DNA from 2 places in the Undibacterium sp. RTI2.2 genome. Region 1 is predicted to be linked to the other one. Evidence: predicted binding sites of a transcription regulator. Region 1 holds the regulator's gene; the other holds the start of a gene.

Evidence for each region. The regulator LexA, encoded in region 1, represses DNA repair genes until DNA is damaged. The targets are predictions, from matches to a motif close to ACTGTATNNNNATACAGT.
Region 2: the regulator LexA is predicted to act here: its motif matches at 4,614-4,631, upstream of dinB (DNA polymerase IV).

Annotation. Positions count from the first base shown of each region.
Region 1 covers NZ_JASJXN010000028.1:23,747-33,889, forward strand. The annotation lists gene lon (endopeptidase La) at 1-2,285, shown strand, start outside; gene lexA (transcriptional repressor LexA) at 2,677-3,351, opposite strand; gene rpsF (30S ribosomal protein S6) at 3,617-3,985, shown strand; gene priB (primosomal replication protein N) at 4,016-4,315, shown strand; gene rpsR (30S ribosomal protein S18) at 4,325-4,609, shown strand; gene rplI (50S ribosomal protein L9) at 4,637-5,089, shown strand; gene QN395_RS14905 (replicative DNA helicase) at 5,354-6,742, shown strand; gene QN395_RS14910 (DUF47 domain-containing protein) at 6,833-7,459, shown strand; gene QN395_RS14915 (inorganic phosphate transporter) at 7,602-8,612, shown strand; gene QN395_RS14920 (LytTR family DNA-binding domain-containing protein) at 8,773-9,528, opposite strand; gene QN395_RS14925 (sensor histidine kinase) at 9,557-10,143, opposite strand, start outside.
Region 2 covers NZ_JASJXN010000007.1:76,162-86,304, reverse strand. The annotation lists gene QN395_RS05820 (hypothetical protein) at 4-309, shown strand; gene QN395_RS05815 (cold-shock protein) at 306-518, opposite strand; gene QN395_RS05810 (hypothetical protein) at 1,104-2,504, shown strand; gene QN395_RS05805 (S41 family peptidase) at 2,507-3,409, shown strand; gene dinB (DNA polymerase IV) at 3,453-4,529, opposite strand; gene QN395_RS05795 (thioredoxin family protein) at 4,943-5,404, shown strand; gene QN395_RS05790 (PAS domain-containing protein) at 5,549-7,993, shown strand; gene QN395_RS05785 (GMC family oxidoreductase) at 8,149-9,741, shown strand; gene QN395_RS05780 (transporter) at 9,944-10,143, opposite strand, start outside.

The DNA of each region.
Region 1 (10,143 bases):
CAATGGAGCAGGGCAAGAGCATCATGTTGGCGGCACAAAAAGCTGCAGCAAAAGATGAGCCATCTGCTGACGATATTTACGAAATCGGCTGCATTGCCAATATTTTACAAATGTTGAAATTGCCAGACGGCACTGTTAAGGTGCTGGTCGAGGGTGCGCAGCGTGCACGTATCCACAAGATTACTGAAACAGAGTCTCACTTCACAGCAGAGCTCACTCCTGTTGCGCTGGAAGAGGGTGATGACTCTGAAGTAGAGGCAATGCGCCGTGCAATCGTTCAGCAATTTGATCAATATGTAAAACTGAATAAAAAAATCCCACCTGAAATTTTGGCATCACTTTCCGGAATTGATGATGCGGGTCGGTTAGCCGATACGATTGCTGCACATTTGCCTTTGAAGCTAGAGCAAAAGCAAGTCATTCTGGAAATTTTTAGCGTTGCCAAACGTTTAGAACATTTGCTTGGTCAATTGGAGGGTGAGCTTGACATTCTGCAAGTAGAAAAGCGTATCCGTGGCCGTGTTAAGCGTCAGATGGAAAAATCTCAGCGTGAATACTATTTGAATGAGCAAGTAAAAGCGATTCAAAAAGAACTCGGTGAAGGTGATGAAGGTGCTGACATCGATGAGTTAGAAAAGAAAATTCTAGCCGCAAAGATGCCGAAAGAAGCGCATAACAAAGCGATGAATGAGTTGAAAAAGCTTAAAATGATGTCGCCTATGTCTGCTGAGGCAACTGTTGTTCGCAACTATATAGACACGATCGTTAATTTACCTTGGAAGAAAAAATCCAAGGTAAACAATGATTTAACTAACGCTGAAAAAGTGTTGGAAGATGATCACTTTGGTTTAGATAAGGTCAAAGAGCGTATTCTGGAATATCTTGCCGTACAACAGCGCGTTGATAAACTGAAAGCGCCAATATTGTGTTTGGTCGGCCCCCCAGGTGTGGGTAAGACCTCCCTTGGTCAATCTATAGCACGTGCTACTAATCGTAAGTTTGTACGTATGGCGCTGGGCGGTGTTCGTGACGAGGCGGAGATCCGCGGTCATCGACGCACTTATATTGGCTCTATGCCCGGTAAGATATTGCAAAGCTTATCGAAAGTAGGCGTGCGTAATCCATTATTTTTACTGGATGAAGTAGATAAAATGGGGGCGGATTTCCGTGGCGACCCGTCTTCTGCGTTACTTGAGGTGCTAGATCCTGAACAAAACCATACTTTTTCTGATCATTACATCGAAGTTGATTTCGATTTATCAGATGTTATGTTTGTAGCGACCTCTAATTCATACAACATTCCGCCAGCTTTGTTGGATCGTATGGAGGTTATTCGTTTGTCGGGTTATACCGAAGACGAAAAAGCTAGCATTGCCCAGCGTTACTTACTTCCTAAACAAATTAAAAATAATGGTTTGAAGGATGGTGAAATCAGTGTTGCTGAAAGTGCTATTCGAGACATTATTCGTTATTACACTAGAGAAGCAGGGGTACGTTCCTTAGAGCGTGAGTTATCAAAAATTTGTCGCAAAGTCGTTAAAATGCTCTTACTTAAAAAGAGTGAAAAGAAAGCAACGATTACATCAAAAAATCTTGATAAGTTTTTGGGTGTTCGTCGTTACGATTTTGGTGTGGCGGTCAAAGATAACCAGGTTGGACAAGTCGTTGGTCTTGCGTGGACTGAAGTCGGCGGCGATTTATTGACAATTGAAGCAGTTGCAATGCCTGGTAAAGGTGGCGTGATACGTACCGGTACTTTAGGCGATGTGATGAAGGAGTCGATTGAAGCTGCTCGCACCGTAGTTCGCAGTCGTGCGAAGCGCTTGGGTATTAAGCCAGATGTGTTTGAAAAAAGTGATATTCATATTCACGTTCCAGAGGGGGCAACGCCAAAAGATGGTCCTTCCGCTGGTATTGCTATGACGACAGCTCTGGTATCTGTTTTTACCGGGATACCGGTACGTGCAGATGTAGCGATGACTGGTGAGATTACCTTGCGTGGTGAAGTATTGCCTATCGGTGGTCTAAAAGAGAAATTATTGGCCGCTCATCGAGGCGGAATTAAGACGGTTTTAATTCCTGAAGAGAATGCTAAAGATTTAACTGAGATTCCTGATAACGTCAAAAATAAGCTAGAAATCATTCCAGTGCGTTGGATAGATAAAGTCTTAGAAATTGCTTTAGAACGTCAGCCAGTTGCTTTGACTGATGAAGAAGTTTTAGTAGCTGCTACGGCCACTAAAGTTGAAGGTGGCGTTGATGTTGGTGGTGTTGTAAAGCATTGAGCCTGATCCGAAATTTGGTTTTAATCAGATAGTTTTCTCTGATTAAAAACTAAAGAAATTAAAATGGCCGCTAGTTACCTAGTGGCCATTTTTTATTCATAATTGATTTTCTGGGTTATCTAATCTTTAAATCATTGTCTAAATAGTAAATTAAATTGACCGATAATTTAACTTTTGTCGAGACGATGAAAGTAGGCTCGAAACATAAAATTTTATGCATTTAATCGGAGTTATTGCATACTATGGGTGAGTATATTTTAATTGTCTATGCACCAATTGAGTAAAATCATGTTTTTCAAAAAGATTGTGGGGAGTATATTGATTGAGTTGGGACGTGACAGATGGAATTTTTTTAATTTCCTGATATTGCCAATACCTAGTAATACATAACTTAAGTCCAGGTTCTGAGCAGCCCAACGGCTAAACCTTCAAGTGAAAAGTCTTGATCAAGTTCATTAATCTTGATATTGGGATAATCAGGATTTTCTGCCAATAGCTCGATCATATCCCCTGATTTTTTATAGCGTTTAACCGTAACATCATCCCCCATACGGGCAATCACGATTTGTCCATTTTTTGCTTCGTTAGATTTTTTTACTGCGAGCAAATCACCATCAAAAATACCGGCATCACGCATAGACATACCACGCACTTTGAGCAGATAGTCTGGAATAGCTGAAAATAAGGCTGGATCAACTTGATAGGTCGTATCCACATGCTCTTGCGCAAGAATGGGAGATCCTGCTGCTACTCTGCCAACTAGCGGCAAACTAAGTTGCATTAGTGATGGATGAGGTAGCGCTAATTGAGCACTATAGTTAGGCCTAGCCTTGGTGCTTCCACTGCTTAGTATGGAATCGAGCAATCGTATGCCGCGTGAGGTACCCGGAGCAATTTCAATAACTCCTTTGCGTGCTAGTGCTTGCAAATGCTCTTCCGCTGCATTGGTGGAGCGAAAACCTAATTCATTCGCAATTTCTGCTCTTGTTGGCGGAAATCCAGTATTTTGGATCGCGTCCTTAATTAAATTTAAAATCTGTTCTTGGCGAGCGGTGAGTTTTAGCATGATCGAATTCCAATCGTGTAGTTGTGAGACTGGGTTTATATGCAGCCTGTATTTTTGTACAGTATAAACCTAAAATCTTTTTCATCTCAAAATTTTTTTAAGTCCTCTCAATGGGTGTGTTACACATAAATTGGTAGCAGTAAATGTAATAAGCTATTGAAACTATTGAGTAAATTGTCAAAATGCAGTATAGTTATGGGCTTTCCTCTTCCCGCACTCGTCTTGACGCCGAGGCGGGCTATTCAATTGTCCACAAGGAGAATATATGCGTCATTATGAAATCGTATTTATCGTACATCCGGATCAAAGCGAGCAAGTGCCTGCAATGATCGAACGTTACAAAGCCACAGTTGTTGCACGTAGTGGTCAAGTACACCGTATTGAAGATTGGGGCCGTCGTCAATTGGCTTACATGATTCAAAAACTGGCAAAAGCACATTATGTTTGCATGAACATTGAGTGCGATGCTGAGACTCTGATTGAGTTGGAAACCGCATTCAAATTCAATGATGCAGTTCTGCGCCACCTCACAGTCAAAATGAAGAAAGCTGAAACAGCGCCATCTCCAATGATGAAATCTGTTCAGAAAGAAGATGCTGCTAAAACGCAACGCGTAGAAGCGCCAGCAGCATAATTGACACGTTAGAGGACGCTACATAAATCAGTGAATCAGCTTAAAGTCGTTGCCAGCATTGTAGAAAAATCGGCGCTGCGTTTTACACCAGCCGGAATTCCGATAGCCTCTGCGGTACTGATACATAGCTCTAAGCAAACGCAAGCAAATGCCCAACGTGTAGTCGATTTTGAAATCAATGCGCTAGCCGCAGGAGAAATTTCAAAGCGATTTATGGAAATAGAGTTAGGTGTTGTAATGCAATTCACAGGTTTTTTGTCGCGCAAGAACCGTAACAGCAAAAGTCTCGTATTTCACATTACTGAATTCGAGACAAATTTACTAGATTAGGAGCCACAAATGGCATTCGGTAAAAAATTTGACAAAAGCAAACTGAAAAATAAGCGCCCACAACAAAATCCATTGTTCAAGCGTAAAAAATTCTGCCGCTTTACAGCCGCACATGTAGCGCAAGTTGACTACAAAGACGTCGATACATTGAAAGATTTCGTGCAAGAAAACGGCAAAATCATGCCAGCACGTTTGACAGGTACTAAAGCTTTGTACCAACGTCAAGTCGACACAGCGATCAAACGCGCACGCTACTTAGCGTTGCTGCCGTACACTGATTTGCACACAGCGTAATTGACGACAAGGTACTAGGAGAAAAATATGCAAGTTATTCTGATTGATAAAGTCGTTAATCTCGGCAATCTGGGCGATGTAGTTAAAGTTAAAGATGGTTACGCACGTAACTTCTTGATCCCACAACGTATGGCTCGCCGTGCTACAACTTCAGCGATTGCTGAATTCGAAGCAAAACGCGCAGAGTTGGAAAAAGCAGCAGCAGCACGTTTGGCTGCAGCACAAGCTCAAGGCGAAAAATTGTCTGGTTTGACTGTGCAAATCTCGCAAAAGTCTGGTGTTGATGGTCGTTTGTTTGGTTCCGTAACCAACTTCGACATCGCTGAAGCATTGACCAAGCAAGGTTTTGCTGTTGAAAAAGCGCAGATTCGTTTGCCACAAGGTCCGTTAAAGATCGTTGGCGATCACTCTGTTGCCGTTGCTTTGCACACAGACGTAGTTGTTGATGTGACCGTTGCTATCTTGGGCGAGCACGCTTAAGTTTTAGTCGCATAGTATTTAAAAAAGCCGGGTTCGCCCGGCTTTTTAACGTTTACGTCGTTAAGATTGAGCGATCAATTAGTCTTGGCAGTCAGGTATTGATTTAATTAATTTGTTATTTTAAAGCTTGCAGCATAAATGGTATTTAGTATTTTTTAATAGCGGCTGTGCCTGTTATCTTAGTAATAAATGGTCAGATTTATGTATTTCATTAAGGCATGTTCTGTTGATTTCGATATTGAATAAAAAGGTATAATGCGCGCCATGAAAGCACCTTCCGATCCGCAATTAGATTCCATTCGCGTCCCGCCACATTCCATCGAAGCTGAGCAATCTGTTTTGGGCGGCTTACTATTAGATAATGCTGCGTGGGATAGAATCGCCGACTTTATCCGCGAGGATGATTTCTATCGATATGACCATAGGATTATTTTTCAGGCAATTGTTAAGCTGATTAATGCGACTAAGCCAGCCGACGTTATTACCGTTTACGAGGCACTGACTGGCCTGAATAAAGCAGACGACGCTGGTGGTTTGACGTATTTAAATGCGCTGGCACAAAATACTCCCTCCGCCGCAAATATTCGTCGTTATGCCGAAATTGTGCGTGACCGAGGTGTATTGCGCAAATTGATTTCAGTCTCTGACGAAATCGCTGGAAATGCCTTTAATCCGCAAGGTAAAGAAGTAAAGCAAATGCTGGATGAGGCAGAGTCAAAAATCTTTGCGATTGCAGAAGAGGGCTCCCGTGGCGCTCAAGGCTTCACTGCTATTCAACCTTTGCTTACACAAGTGGTTGAGCGAATTGATGAGTTGTATAACCGCGATCACACGAGCGATATCACCGGCGTACCAACGGGCTTTACGGATCTGGATCGGATGACTTCCGGTTTGCAACCTGGCGATTTGATCATTGTTGCAGGTCGCCCATCAATGGGTAAAACGGCGTTCTCTATCAATATCGGTGAAAACGTCGCAATTGAAAGTGGTTTGCCAGTCGCTGTGTTTTCGATGGAAATGGGTGGCGCTCAATTAGCCATGCGTATGCTTGGCTCTGTCGGTCGCTTGGACCAACACCGACTGCGTACAGGTCGGTTGGTCGATGAAGATTGGCCGCGTCTGACCCATGCGATTCAAAAAATGAACGACGCGCAGTTATATATTGATGAGACGCCTGCGCTGAGTTCAATTGAATTGCGCGCTCGCTCGCGTCGTTTGTCACGTCAATGTGGCAAACTGGGTTTGATTATTATCGATTACTTGCAACTGATGTCAGGTAACACTGCAGGTGAAAACCGTGCGACAGAAATATCCGAAATTTCCCGCAGCTTAAAAGGTTTAGCAAAAGAGTTGCAGTGCCCAGTAATCGCACTCTCTCAGCTCAATCGTTCGTTGGAGCAAAGGCCGAATAAACGTCCGGTAATGTCCGATTTGCGGGAGTCTGGCGCGATTGAGCAAGATGCTGACGTCATTCTATTTATCTACCGTGATCAGGTTTATAACCCGGACTCTCCAGATAAAGGTACCGCCGAAATCATTATTGGTAAGCAGCGTAACGGTCCTATTGGTAGCGTACGTTTAACCTTTTTGGGTGAATACACCAAGTTCGATAATTACACAGGCTCACTGTCTATTTACGGTGACAACGAATAGTCGTACGACTATTTAGCAGTATCCAGATTATTCAAATGCTTCTTTTTGATCTGGAGCGATTTCAGTATTTTTACTTCTAGCGAGAACAATATGTTTGGACGATTGATGCCCACTGAGGGTAAATTTTTTGAGCTCTTTAACCAGCATGCAGAATTATGCGTTAAAGGTGCCAAAGAAATGGTCGCCTTGATGACCAATTTTGATGACCTTGAGCACCGTGTACATGCAATTGAAGGTATAGAAAAACAGGCCGATACAGTTACCTACAACACGATAGAGTTATTGCACAAAACCTTCATCACGCCGCTGGACCGTGACGATATCCACCAGCTGATTACCCGCATGGATGATATTTTGGATTTGCTGGAAGATGCTGGACAAACAATCTCTTTGTATGACGTCCGTGAGATTACACCAGAGGCTAAACGTTTGGCTGAGTTATGTCTGGCCTGCGCAGAAAAGGTAAAGGCTGCGGTTGGACTCTTAAATAACATGAAAAACTCCCGCGAGATTTTGTTGATCTGCGAAGAGATTGATCGCTTGGAATCGGATGCGGATCACGTCATGCGTGCAGCGATGTCTAAATTGTTTCGTGATGAACCGGATGTCCGTAACCTGATTAAATTGAAAGCGATTTACGAGATTCTGGAAACCGTGACAGATCGTTGCGAAGACGTCGCCAATATTATTGAAGGCATTATTGTCGAAAACGCGTAACGATGAAACTGGCAAGACATTGCTCTGCTAGTTCAGATGCTACAAGTATGTGTACCGGCAGTATCTAAGCATCTAACTTGCCTGTCGTTTTATTTAGTATTAACTCTCAGCTCCGAGAGTGCTTAAAAGAGAAGTGATTCCCATGCAAACCTTCCATATGAGCCTGTACCTCATCATATTTCTGGTGGTGCTAGCTCTGTTATTTGATTTTATGAATGGCTTTCATGATGCAGCGAATGCTATTGCTACCGTTGTTTCTACCGGCGTATTAAAGCCTCAGCAAGCAGTCGCGATGGCGGCATTTTTTAATGTGCTCGCCATTGTAGTTTTTCCATTGACTGTTGCAACCACGATCGGTAAAGGTACGATCGATCCCAGTGTAGTTGATCATTATGTGATTTTTGGCGCATTAGTTGGGGCGATTTTTTGGAATTTTGTGACCTGGTATTTTGGTATTCCATCGTCCTCATCGCATGCATTAATTGGTGGTATGGTTGGTGCGGCGGTAGCTAAAGCAGGCACTGGCGCATTGATTTCTGCTGGCTTGATCAAGACGATCGTGTTTATCGTTGTGTCTCCTCTGTTGGGGTTTTTTCTCGGTTCTTTAATGATGTTATTGGTGTCGTGGTTGTTCGTTAAATCGACGCCGATGAAGGTTGATAAATGGTTTCGTCGTTTGCAGCTTTTATCCGCTTCCATGTTTAGCCTGGGGCATGGCGGTAACGACGCTCAAAAAACCATGGGGATCATCTGGATGCTGCTGATCTCTGCCGGTTATTCTGCACAAGCAGATACTTCGCCACCGCTCTGGGTGATTATCTGTTGTTATACCGCGATCGGTATGGGGACTTTGTTTGGCGGATGGCGCATTGTCAAAACTATGGGACAAAAAATTACAAAGTTAAAACCTGTAGGCGGTTTTTGTGCAGAGACAGCAGGCGCTGCGACCTTATTTTTTGCCACCGCCATGGGCATTCCTGTCTCCACGACACACACTGTTACTGGTGCGATTGTGGGCGTGGGTTCTGCCCAAAAGATGTCTGCAGTGCGTTGGGGTGTTGCTAGTAATATTGTCTGGGCCTGGATTTTGACTATACCTGCCTCTGCCTTTGTCGCCGCGATTGCATGGTGGGTCGGACGGCACATATTATAAATACTCCCCCTGTTTTTTGGTAAATATGCCTTATCGTCCATATTTTCTCTGGACGATTTAATATACATAGGGGCAGTATATTAAAAAGCCTGACAAGCATCACGTTTATCAGGCTTTTTTCAACTGCGTACCGTTTGTTGATCTGATCGCCGCTATTCGCTTACATTTGTTTAAACAGATGCACAAAGCTACGACTGACTTCCAGCTTCTCTGTTAGTCCTTTGACTTGCACTAGATGCCGTCCCCGCATGTCGCGCACTACGCCAGAAATCGCTTTGGCATTGACCAGGGTTGCCCGATGAATTTGCCAAAACAGGGCAGGGTCCAGCTCTTCCGCCAGATCGCGCACGGGCTTCCGGATCAATGCCTCGTAGCTTGCTGTTTGTACCCGGGTGTATTTTTCGTCTGATTGAAAAAACAAAATTTCTTCGACCGGGATCAAACGTAATTCTTGACCAATAGATGCTTGTATCCATTGCAAATAACTTTGTTTGCCGATTCCCATCTGCTTGGCTAATTGCGCCAGCATATTGCTCATGTCATTAGGCTCGGCTTGGCTATGTAGTCGCGTTTTTAACCGCTCTACGGTACGCGTCAGTCGCTCCACATCTGCTGGCTTCAGCACATAATCGACTGCGCCATGATCAAACGCCTCTATTGCATATTGATCATAGGCAGTGATAAACACGATATGCGCTTTGTTGCCAATTTCCTTGGCGGCTTCTAAGCCTGTTTTGGCAGGCATGCGAATATCGAGAAAGGCAAAGTCAGGCTGTAATGTTTCTACTAACTGCACAGCTTCTTCGCCATTTTTGGCTTCATCGAGAATCTGCAATTCTGGCCAGACTTGTTCCAGGCGTGACCTTAACTGGTCGCGCATCAGTCTTTCATCATCGGCGATTATGGCGGTTGGCATATCGGTTGGCATAGTTCGTCAATTCCGTTTAGTTGGCTAACTCATAAGGGATTTCTATAGTAACGCAAACGCCTGTCGGTTGATTGGGTGTAATGACCATTTGCCCTTTTTCTTTGTAAATAAGTTTCAGCCGTTCACGAATATTTTGCAAACCTAAGCCCGTGCCGTTACTCGGCATTGCACCAAAGCCTAATCCGTTATCTGATACCGATACCCGCAATTTGTTGTGCGCTACTTCTGCATGGAAGCGAATCGTGCCACCTTCGGCTTTGACCTCTAACCCATGCTTAATCGCATTCTCAACCAGCGACTGCAACATCATCGGAGGGAAAGAGGCGCTGCGCAATCCTTCTGGCATGATGAAGTCAACCTCTAATCGTTCTTCCATCCGCATTTTTAATAGATCCAGATAAGACCTGACCATATCCGCCTCGCGTCCCAAATTGGTTGTTGCGGCGTTTTCGCGCATTTGTGGCAAGACAGCGCGCAAGTAAGAGATCAAGTTGCGTTGCATCGCTGCTGCGCGAGGCGGGTCGGTTTCAATCAAATATTCTACCGATGCCAGCGTGTTAAATAAGAAGTGCGGTTCGACTTGCGCTTGCATCATTTGCATCT
Region 2 (10,143 bases), on a different contig from region 1:
CAGATGCCTGGTGAATCTTCTCGCTACGGTGATAAACACGAATGTATTAGACCATTTCCCAACAACCCATGCTATCTGCGTGGTGCCACTGACCGGTCAGAATTCATCTATGCGTCAAAAAATAAACCTGATGGTGATTTTCTGACTTGTGAAGTTTTTGTCTTGCTGATGATATTTTCTCTTACCGCCAACCCATGCTATCTGCGTGGTGCCAGCGGCCGGTATTTAAGAAAAAAACAAACCACAACACATAAAGCTAATTCAGAATCGACAACTCACCAATACTTAAGCGTCGATCTACTCAATTAAGAGAGAATTTGGATATTGCCTGCTTTATCGCCTTTTGGACCAACAGCTGCTTCGTAAGAAACGCGTTGATTTTCCGTCAGACTCTTAAATCCAGAAGATTGGATGTCTTGGAAATGGGCGAATAAATCTGGACCACCAGCATCAGGAGTGATAAAGCCGAAGCCTTTAGCATCGTTGAACCATTTGACTATACCTGTTTGAGTACTCATGTTTTTTTCCTTCAATTGTAAATAGGCGACATTGCCTGATAGGCACTTGAAACCAAGAGATGAAACCGGAGGAATTAAAACAGAACGACTAGAAGAACAACAGCCATGCAGATTTGGGACCAACTATATAACGACTTGATGCAAGTACGAATTGGAATATACACGCTTATATCTAAATCGCCTAATTTTATTTTTTTAATCTTTATGGCAATGTTGAGGCCTCTTACTTTGCTTATACCTTCATAGATTCAATATACTCCCCCCGTTTTCCATGAAAAACAGCCTATCGCCCAATGATTATATGGGCAATAAAATATACTAATTGGGAGTATATTTAAAGACTCACCTTAAACAAAACTTACACAACATTGTTGTGGCGAGACTTAGCCGCGCATCCGGGTAAATTTTGCGTCAGTCCTGTCAGTCAGCCTTATTAAGTGAACCGGTATTCGGCTTCCTGTTTTTGTATTTTATAATTTTCGGGTTTTCCTTTATTTGAGCAGCCTCGATAAAGGCAGCGAATACGCATTTTTACCACTTTAAAAAATCTGACAGTCCAATACCAAGCTATAAAAAATTTGACCTATGCACTTATTGAAAAATATATTTACCTTTGCTGCGATCTGTTCTATCTGCGCTTTTGCTTATGCTACTGACAGCGACGAAAATTCACGGCCTGTACCTAAAAACGCACCAATTACATTGAAATTTGAATCAGACGCTCGATCAGGAAAACTGAATGAAACCTGGGACATCGAAGGCAAAAGCACGTCTGCTAAATTACAAGCCGATCGCCGCTCATCAAATAAAGACAAAATCTTACTGCTAGAGAATAACGAGCACGGTCAAACCATCTCGCTTGCTCAAGAAGTGGATGCCAGACCATGGCGTGGAAAAATTGTAGAAATTTGCGGAGATGTAAAAGCCAACTTCAAGCAAGTCGCCAAATCCGGCTTCTGGACACGCACAGATATACCACGCAATACTTTGCGAGCCGCAGCGACCTATAGTTTGCCATTGCAGCCAACTTGGCAAAGAGCCTGCGCAAGTATTGCCGTCGACAGGGCGGCATATCAGCTGAGATTTGGTGCCGACTCCGATACAAAGGGGGAAATCTGGTTCGCCAACTTAGAAGTACATGAGGTCAGCGATGTCGCAAAATCCAATATCAGCGATCCAGGCAGCAGAGCATTGAGTGCCATCGAACTGAACAATTTGCGCGCGCTGAGTAAGGCCGTTGGTTATATACGATATTTCCATGCTACTGATGCATTGACCAAGTTGGACTGGAATAAATTTATTCAGAAAGCAGTTCTGTCGGTGGAACTTGCTAAGTCAGATGCCGAGTTGGCAAATGCTTTAAAAAACTTATTTATTCCCTACGCTCCGACCACACAGTGGCTTACCAGCGTTGAAATTCCCGAGAACTTATTGCAACCAACAGATGCTCACTTCAAGGTTCAATGGGTACATCACGGCCTCGCTCAACGCGACTATTTTTATCACAGTGATCGCGTGTATGAAAAACTTAGTAAACAACTTACTGATGATGTCTCATTGCAAGGTAATGTGGTTCAACTCAATAAAATTGAGCTAGGAGGGCAAGTTACACTGTGGATGCCTGATCTCGTATTTTCAACTAAAAATCATGAAACCATTCCCAAAGTTGAACCAGAGAATGGTTTGAATCGAGTTGACTATCAGTTGAAAAATATAGTCCCAGATTTCAGTGGAAATGACCGAATCACAAGGTTAGGGAATGCTATACAAATATGGAGTGCGTTACGTTATTTCTATCCGTATTCCGACATCATTAAAATCGACTGGAATAAGGAATTGGACGCACTCTTGTTATCCGCCTCAAGCGATAAAGATGAAAAAGCATTTACCCACACCCTAATGCGCTTTACTTCCGCATTGCACGATGGACATGCGCGTGTCACAGGTCCGAGGGAGCTTGATGCTTTTCACCTTTTATCAAAATAAAAATGATCGATGGTGTACCGGTGGTTTCAAGGTCCCGCCTAACTCCAGGCAATCAACCATTAATTCCCTTTGGAAGCCAAATTACGCATTTAAATGGTTTGCCAATTGCACACAGGTTGTCAGAAATAAATACAGAAAACATGTCCGCAACAGACACCATGCAGGCCGAAATCTTATCTGTCGAGCTGCTCACAGGGGAAGAAAATTCCCTCTTAGAAATGAGCTACCGAGACCTAAAAGGATTCAAGCAAACAAAGACTTTCCTTCGTGATACGCCTGTGGTCAATTTAAGAGAAAAAAATCCATTAGGAGCGATGCAACAATTGAAAAGCGGTATTTGGTATGTAGATATCGACAGAGCGGATGGCAAAGATATTGAACAATTGATTGCCCAAAAAAATAACTTCAAAGGGATCATTTTTGATGTCCGAAATTATGTGAATGGCAATAGCAATTTCTTAAAACATTTTACAAAAAGGCCACTAGAGGTACCGTTATTCAATGTCCCTGTCATCAGTGGAGCTGATCGGGATCATTGGCAATGGGAGCGCATTGGAAAAGCTCTTCAACCTCAAGCGCCCTATATCAATGCCAAATTAGTTTTTTTGATAAGCGGTAATACGATCAGTGCTGCAGAAACCTTGATGACTATCGTAGAGCACTACAAACTGGGTGAAATCATAGGCACACGGACTGCAGGCTCGAATGGAAATATTAGTTGCTTGCCTCTTCCAGGAGGATATAAAGTTTTTTGGACTGGGATGCAAGTCTTGAAACAAGATGGGTCTCAATTCCACGGTATTGGAATCATTCCCACTCTCCCTTATAAATCAACGATAGAAGATGCGATTTCTGGCGATGACATAGTGTTAGAAAGGGCGATAAAACTTCTCACAGAAAATTAAAAAAGAAATGTTGTTTTATCTCTCTACGACTCAAAGACAGGACTTAACTCGCAAACAAAACCAATTGCTGCTCCGCCGTTGACGCTTGCTCCGTGCCACTTAAACGGGTACCCAGCCCAAGCAAGCGAACGGGTTGTTGGCCGCGTGCAAATGCGGTCTCTAACAAGCTGACAAAACTACTTTCGTCCAAGCTGCTGCCACGACATTCTGCGGTAGTCTGGTGGAAATCGGCAAAGCGGATTTTGACGTATAACTTGTGTATGTAATCCTCCGCTTGTACACGCTTCATCCTCGCTACCAACATCGCAAACAAGGCAGGCAACTCCGTCTGACAAGCCGCCAGATCGGGCAAATCCTGGGCGTAGGTTTCTTCTACGCTGACTGATTTTCGCTCGCTGTCCGGACAAACACTACGATGATCAATGCCACGACAAAGCAGGTACAAGTTATAGCCAAGCTTGCCAAAGTGTTGCTGCAAATCGGGTAAAGACCAGCTGCGCAAATCGCGGCAATATTGCACACCAAGGCCATGCAATTTGGCCGCCGTGACTTTGCCCACACCAAATAATTTAGCGACTGGTAGTTCTGCCACAAAGCTATCTGCGTCTTCTGGCAAGACCACAAACTGACCGTCTGGCTTATTCCAGTCGCTGGCGATTTTGGCGAGAAATTTATTCGCCGCCACACCGGCGGAGGCTGTGATGCCCACCGTGGCTGCAATCCTCGCCCGTATCTCTTGCGCAATCAGGGTCGCACTCCCTTTGTGCTGCGTGCAATCGCTCACATCCAGATATGCCTCATCGAGAGATAAAGGTTCGACCAAGTCAGTGTAGTCACGATAAATCGCCAAAATCGCTTTAGACGCGATACGGTATTTCTCCATGGTTGGTGGCAGAACGATTAAATCAGGACAGCGCCGTAATGCTAACGAGGTCGGCATGGCTGAGCGCACACCAAAGCGCCGCGCCTCGTAATTGCACGTCGCCACCACACCACGCTGATCTGCTCTGCCACCAACAGCCAGCGGCTTATCGCGCAAACGCGGATCGTCCCGCATTTCTATCGCGGCATAGAAGCAATCACAGTCGCAATGGATAATTTTTCGCTGGGCGGTGGACATGATGTTATCGAAGTGATGACTGAAGCTGTTACTGAGATTATTGCTGACAAGCGTTGAGGTATTTTAATCCATTTAAAAGAAAATACTGTATATAACATCAGTATGTAACATCAGTATATAAAATCAGTATTTGAGTGAGCCTGCTATCAACGTACTCGCATACAAAACAGCATCTATATTTGCTCTAAGTCAGCGCTTTAAGTTGCTGTAATTTTAAGCATCTACCATAATTGTTTCAGCGTCTATCCTGTCCATGACAAATTCCGGTATTTGCGTCATGATGTCTCACCGGAGAGCTTTGCTGATCCTGTCTATTTCGTTCAATTAATTTAATCAATTCAAGCTGCTCTGTTAGGCTGGTTTCGCTGATGTAGCTGACCTCGCTAATTTTGCAGTGCTATTAGAGGACTCTCATGAAAAAATTACTCGCATTTTGTTTTGGTCTCAGCCTGTCTTTTGCTACGCTTGGCGTCAGCGCTGCTGCCACTTATCAACCCTATGACGAAACCGCCGATGCGCAGGCCAACATTAACAAAGCTCTGGCAACAGCGCAGGCGACAAATAAAAAAGTGCTGGTGATTTTTGGCGCTAACTGGTGCAAAGATTGTTTAGAACTGGACAAATCGATCAAAGGTCAAAATGCCGCACTGATCGCCAGTAAATTTGTATTGGTCAAAGTGGATGTAGGTCAATTTGATAAAAATCTGGAGATCGCAAAACAGTACGAAAATCCGATCAAAAAAGGTATTCCTGCGGCAGTAGTTTTAAAGGCTGACAACAGCTTGGTGTATGCGAGCAAAGGCGGCGAATTGTCGAATGCGCGCAAGATGAGCGACCAAGGCATTTACGATTTTTTTAATCAGGTTTCAAACTAAATCGTATTTGAATTTGTCTGGCAACTCAAAGACAAATACGTTTTATTGGTGCCTGAAACGACAGCTTAAATGACAGCTTAAATGATAGCTTAGTTGGCACCTTAAATGACTGACCGCGTTACTTGATTCCTTACTCAACTCACTATGCCCAATCGTCTGGACCCGTTGTCAGAATCAAGCGAGGCCGCCGCCAACGCCACCAGCACATCGTTACAAACCGGTGTACTGGTGAGCGCGAGTTCATTGCGGACTTTGCTGGAGGCAGTGGGCGATAGTTTATGGGATTGGAATTTACTCACTAACGAGGCATTTTTTTCCCGTAGTTATAAACGGATTCTGGGTTATGCCGAACACGAGCTGGGCAATCACATCAATGAATGGATAGACCGGCTGCATCCCGATGATGCGCAAGAAGCCATGCGTGCGACCAGGTTATATCTAGAGGGTGAAATTCCTCAATACGAACACGAGCATCGCCTGCGATGCCGTGATGGTAACTGGAAGTGGTTACGCTCTCGCGGTACGCTGGTAGAACGTACGATAGATGGTCAGCCGGCGCGCATGATCGGTCTGGTCAGCGATATCACCGAGAATCACCGCCTGACTGATCAGCTCAAACAAAGTCATACCTTGTTGTCTAACTTCTCCCAGCAGCTGCCGGGTATGTTTTATCAATATCAGCGCTTTCCAGATGGGCGTAGTTGTTATCCCTATGTCAGTGATGCAGTCACCGCTATTTATGGCGTAACTGCGGAACAAATTCGTTACGACGCCAGCATCGTAATTGCCAAAATACATCCGGATGATCTGGCGAAAATGCGAGAGGCGGGGCATATTTCTGCCACTATGCTCACCCCTTGGCATCAAGAATATCGGGTAATTGGCGTGGTTGAAGAAGAGCGCTGGTACGTCGGCGACGCAACGCCAGAAAAATTAAGCGATGGCAGCATACTCTGGCATGGCTACCTCAATGACATTACCGAGCGCAAACAAGCAGAGCAGCGCGCGCAAAATGCCGAGCTACAAATACGCTTAATTCTGGAGGCGGCGAATCAGGGTTTGTACGATGTGAATGTGCAAACCGGCGAAACTAAATTCAGTATTGAGTACGCCAGAATGCTGGGCTACGAGCCGGAGGAATATGCAGAATTTCAGCAGCTCTGGGGCAACTTCGCTCAGGTCGGGGTACATCCTGAAGACATCTCACAACTCAAGCAAGCCTTGCGTAACCACCTACGCGCACCAGAGCAATTTGATGCGCAAGGTAAAAGTATTCCGCTCACGGATTACCATGCTGAATTCCGCCAAAGAACGAAGTCCGGTGAGTGGAAGTGGATCATGTCACGCGGTCGGGTGGTGGAGCGCGATAAGCAGGGTCACGCCTTGCGCATGCAAGGCACGCATATTGATATTACCGAGCAAAAAGTCAGCGAAGAGACTTTGCGCATCAATCAAGAATTACTGCAAGCCAGTAAAGACCGCTACAAACTGCTGGCGCGTGAGTTAGATATTTTGATCAACAACGCTCCTGTGGGCATTATGTTTGTCAGCGACGGTGTGATCATCCTCGCTAATCAGGCGCTGGCAGAACTGTGTAATTTTCCAGATGCACAAGCGATGATCGGCGTTAAAACCAGCTTCTTGTACTGCGGTGAGGATGATTATCAAGCCTTTGGCCAGCGGGTCATACCGCAGTTAATCGCGGACGAACGGGTAGAGCTGGAATGGACGGTAAACAGAATTACCGGAGAAACGTTTTTGGCACGTATAGCAGGGCGCGCCCTACCGGCAGAAAATTATGTGCGCGGAGCAGTCTGGATGCTGGAAGACATCAGCGAACGGCATCGCATTAACAAACTGAAGTCTGAATTTATCTCTGTCGTCAGTCACGAGTTGCGGACACCGCTGACATCTATCCGCGGTTCCTTGGGGTTGCTGGATGCAGGCGTGGCTGGCGTCTTGCCAGCAAAAGCGGCGCAACTGATTAAAATCGCGCACAGCAATAGCTGTCGCCTGATCGGTTTAGTCAACGACATTCTGGACATGGACAAACTGGTGTCCGGAAAAATGCGTTTTAAAGAAGAACCTGTCGATTTGTTCGCACTCATTAACAGCGCAATAGAAGCCAATGCGGCCTATGCCTTATCGCTTAAAGTCAGCCTGCAATTTAGCACTGATGTCAGCAGCGCATGGATCTTGGCCGACCATGACCGCCTGATGCAAATTATGGCAAACCTGTTGTCCAATGCCGCCAAATTTTCTCCTGAAGGTGAGGCAGTGCAAATCCGTTTATTGCATCAATCTCTGGCAGACGTTGGCGGAGACAGCGGTCATAGCTACCGCATCGAAGTCAGCGATCATGGCCCCGGTATACCGAAGGCATTTCAAGCGCATTTATTTGAGCCGTTTACTCAGGCTGATGGTACTGATACGCGGCAACAAGGTGGTACTGGTTTGGGACTTCCCATCACCAAAACTTTAGTAGAGAAAATGCATGGGCGACTGGGATTTACGACTACCGAAGGCAAAGGGAGTAGCTTTTGGGTAGAATTTAGAGCGGTATCGGTGCCAGAGTCTGCCGCAATTTAAATCCAATTTCAGATTCAATACAGGGGTTGTACCAAACCTCAAAAAGATAAAGCAAGCAATATCAGGCAACACCAAGCAATACCAAGAAGCACCAACTAATACCAAGAAGTACAAAAATAAAAATCATCCAAAGGACGAGACAAATGACAGAAGCAATCAATGCAATTGCCGATTACATCGTGGTCGGCGGTGGTGCCGGTGGCTGCGCGGTAGCCGGACGATTAAGTGAAGACAGCAATATCAACGTCACCGTATTAGAAGCCGGTGGCAAAGGTGATAGCTGGGTTGTCAAAACACCGTTAGCGGTCGTTGCCATGTTGCCGACCAAACTCAATAACTGGGCGTTTGAAACCGTGCCGCAACCCGGCCTCAACGGACGGCGCGGCTATCAGCCACGTGGTAAAACCTTGGGTGGCTCTTCTGCCATCAACGCCATGGTGTACATCCGTGGTCACCGCTGGGATTATGATCATTGGGCGTCTTTAGGTAACAAGGGCTGGTCATTTGACGAGCTGTTGCCTTACTTTAAACGCTCAGAAAATAACGCCAGTCTGGGCGGCGATTTGCATGGTCAGGCCGGGCCTTTACGGGTCAGTGATCTGCGCTCAGACAATCCCTTCCAGGCAATTTATTTAGATGCCGCCAGACAAGCCGGATTTAAAATTAACCACGATTTTAATGGTGAAGATCAGGAAGGCGTCGGGATTTATCAAGTCACCCAGCACGAGGGCGAACGCTGGAGTGCCGCCCGCGGCTATCTGTATCCGCATATGGGCAAACGCCCGAACCTACGGGTAGAAACCGGCTGCCACGTGACCCGTATCATCTTTGAAGGCAAACGCGCTGTCGGCGTCGAGTTTATCCAGCACGGTCAAAAACAGTCCTTGCGTGCCAAGCGCGAGATTTTGTTGGCGGCGGGCTCTTTGCAGACCCCGCAATTGCTAATGTTGTCGGGCATAGGCGACGGCAAAGCCCTGCAGGCAATGGGCATACCGGTGGTGCATGATCTCCCGGGCGTGGGGCAGAATTTGCAAGATCATCCCGATTTCGTTTTTAAATATCGCGCCAAGAGTCTGGATTTGCTGGGGATTTCTCTGGGTGGTTCGGCACGGATCGCGCGTGAGTTTTTCCGCTACCAAAACCAACGGCGCGGAACGTTTAGCTCCAACGGATCAGAGGGCGGCGGCTTTTTAAAAACGGATCCCGGCTTGCCCGCACCCGACGTGCAACTCCATTTTGTATTGGCGATGATTGATGACCATGCCCGCAAACAGCATCTGGGTCACGGCTATTCTTGCCATGTCTGCTTACTGCGCCCAAAAAGTGTCGGCGAACTGACGTTAGCAAGCAAAGATCCGCTGGCTGCGCCCTTAATCAATCCACGCTTTTTAGAACATCCTGATGATATGGATGTGATGGTCAAAGGCTATAAACTGACCAAGAAATTGATGGATGCTCCGGCACTGGCCAACGTGCGCACCAGTGACTACCAGACCGCGAATGTGCATACCGATGAAGAGATCAGACAAGTCATACGCCAATGCAGCGATACCGTATATCACCCCGTCGGCACTTGCAAAATGGGTGTGGATGCAATGGCAGTAGTCGATCCTGAATTGCGGGTGTACGGCGTAAGCGGTTTGCGTGTGGTTGACGCGTCCATCATGCCAACTCTGATTGGCGGCAACACCAATGCGCCGACGATGATGATCGGTGAAAAGGCAGCGGATTTGTTGCGGCAAGCTTAAGACTTTCAGCTATGGATTTATTTATACTCCCCGAGTGTATTTTTCATTGTCTATATAAGCATTGGACAATGCGACATATTTTATAAAAATAAGGGGGAGTATATGGTTTTGTAGCGTGCGCCATGCGCACCAGTGGTGAAAACGAGGTCGAAATAATATCGGCGTAGAGATTAAACGGTCAATTTGATTGGAACCACCAAACTCAATCCCGGTTACGAAACGCCAGCCAACCGGCAATCACGGTAAACGTCGCCACAATCGCCACCACGATCCAAAAACCGTGTTCATGCTGCGCCAGCGGAATACCGCCTACATTCATCCCGAACAAGCCAGCGATGATGTTGATTGGTAGTGCCAGCACGGTGACGATGGTTAATACAAATAGCGAGCGATTATTTTGCT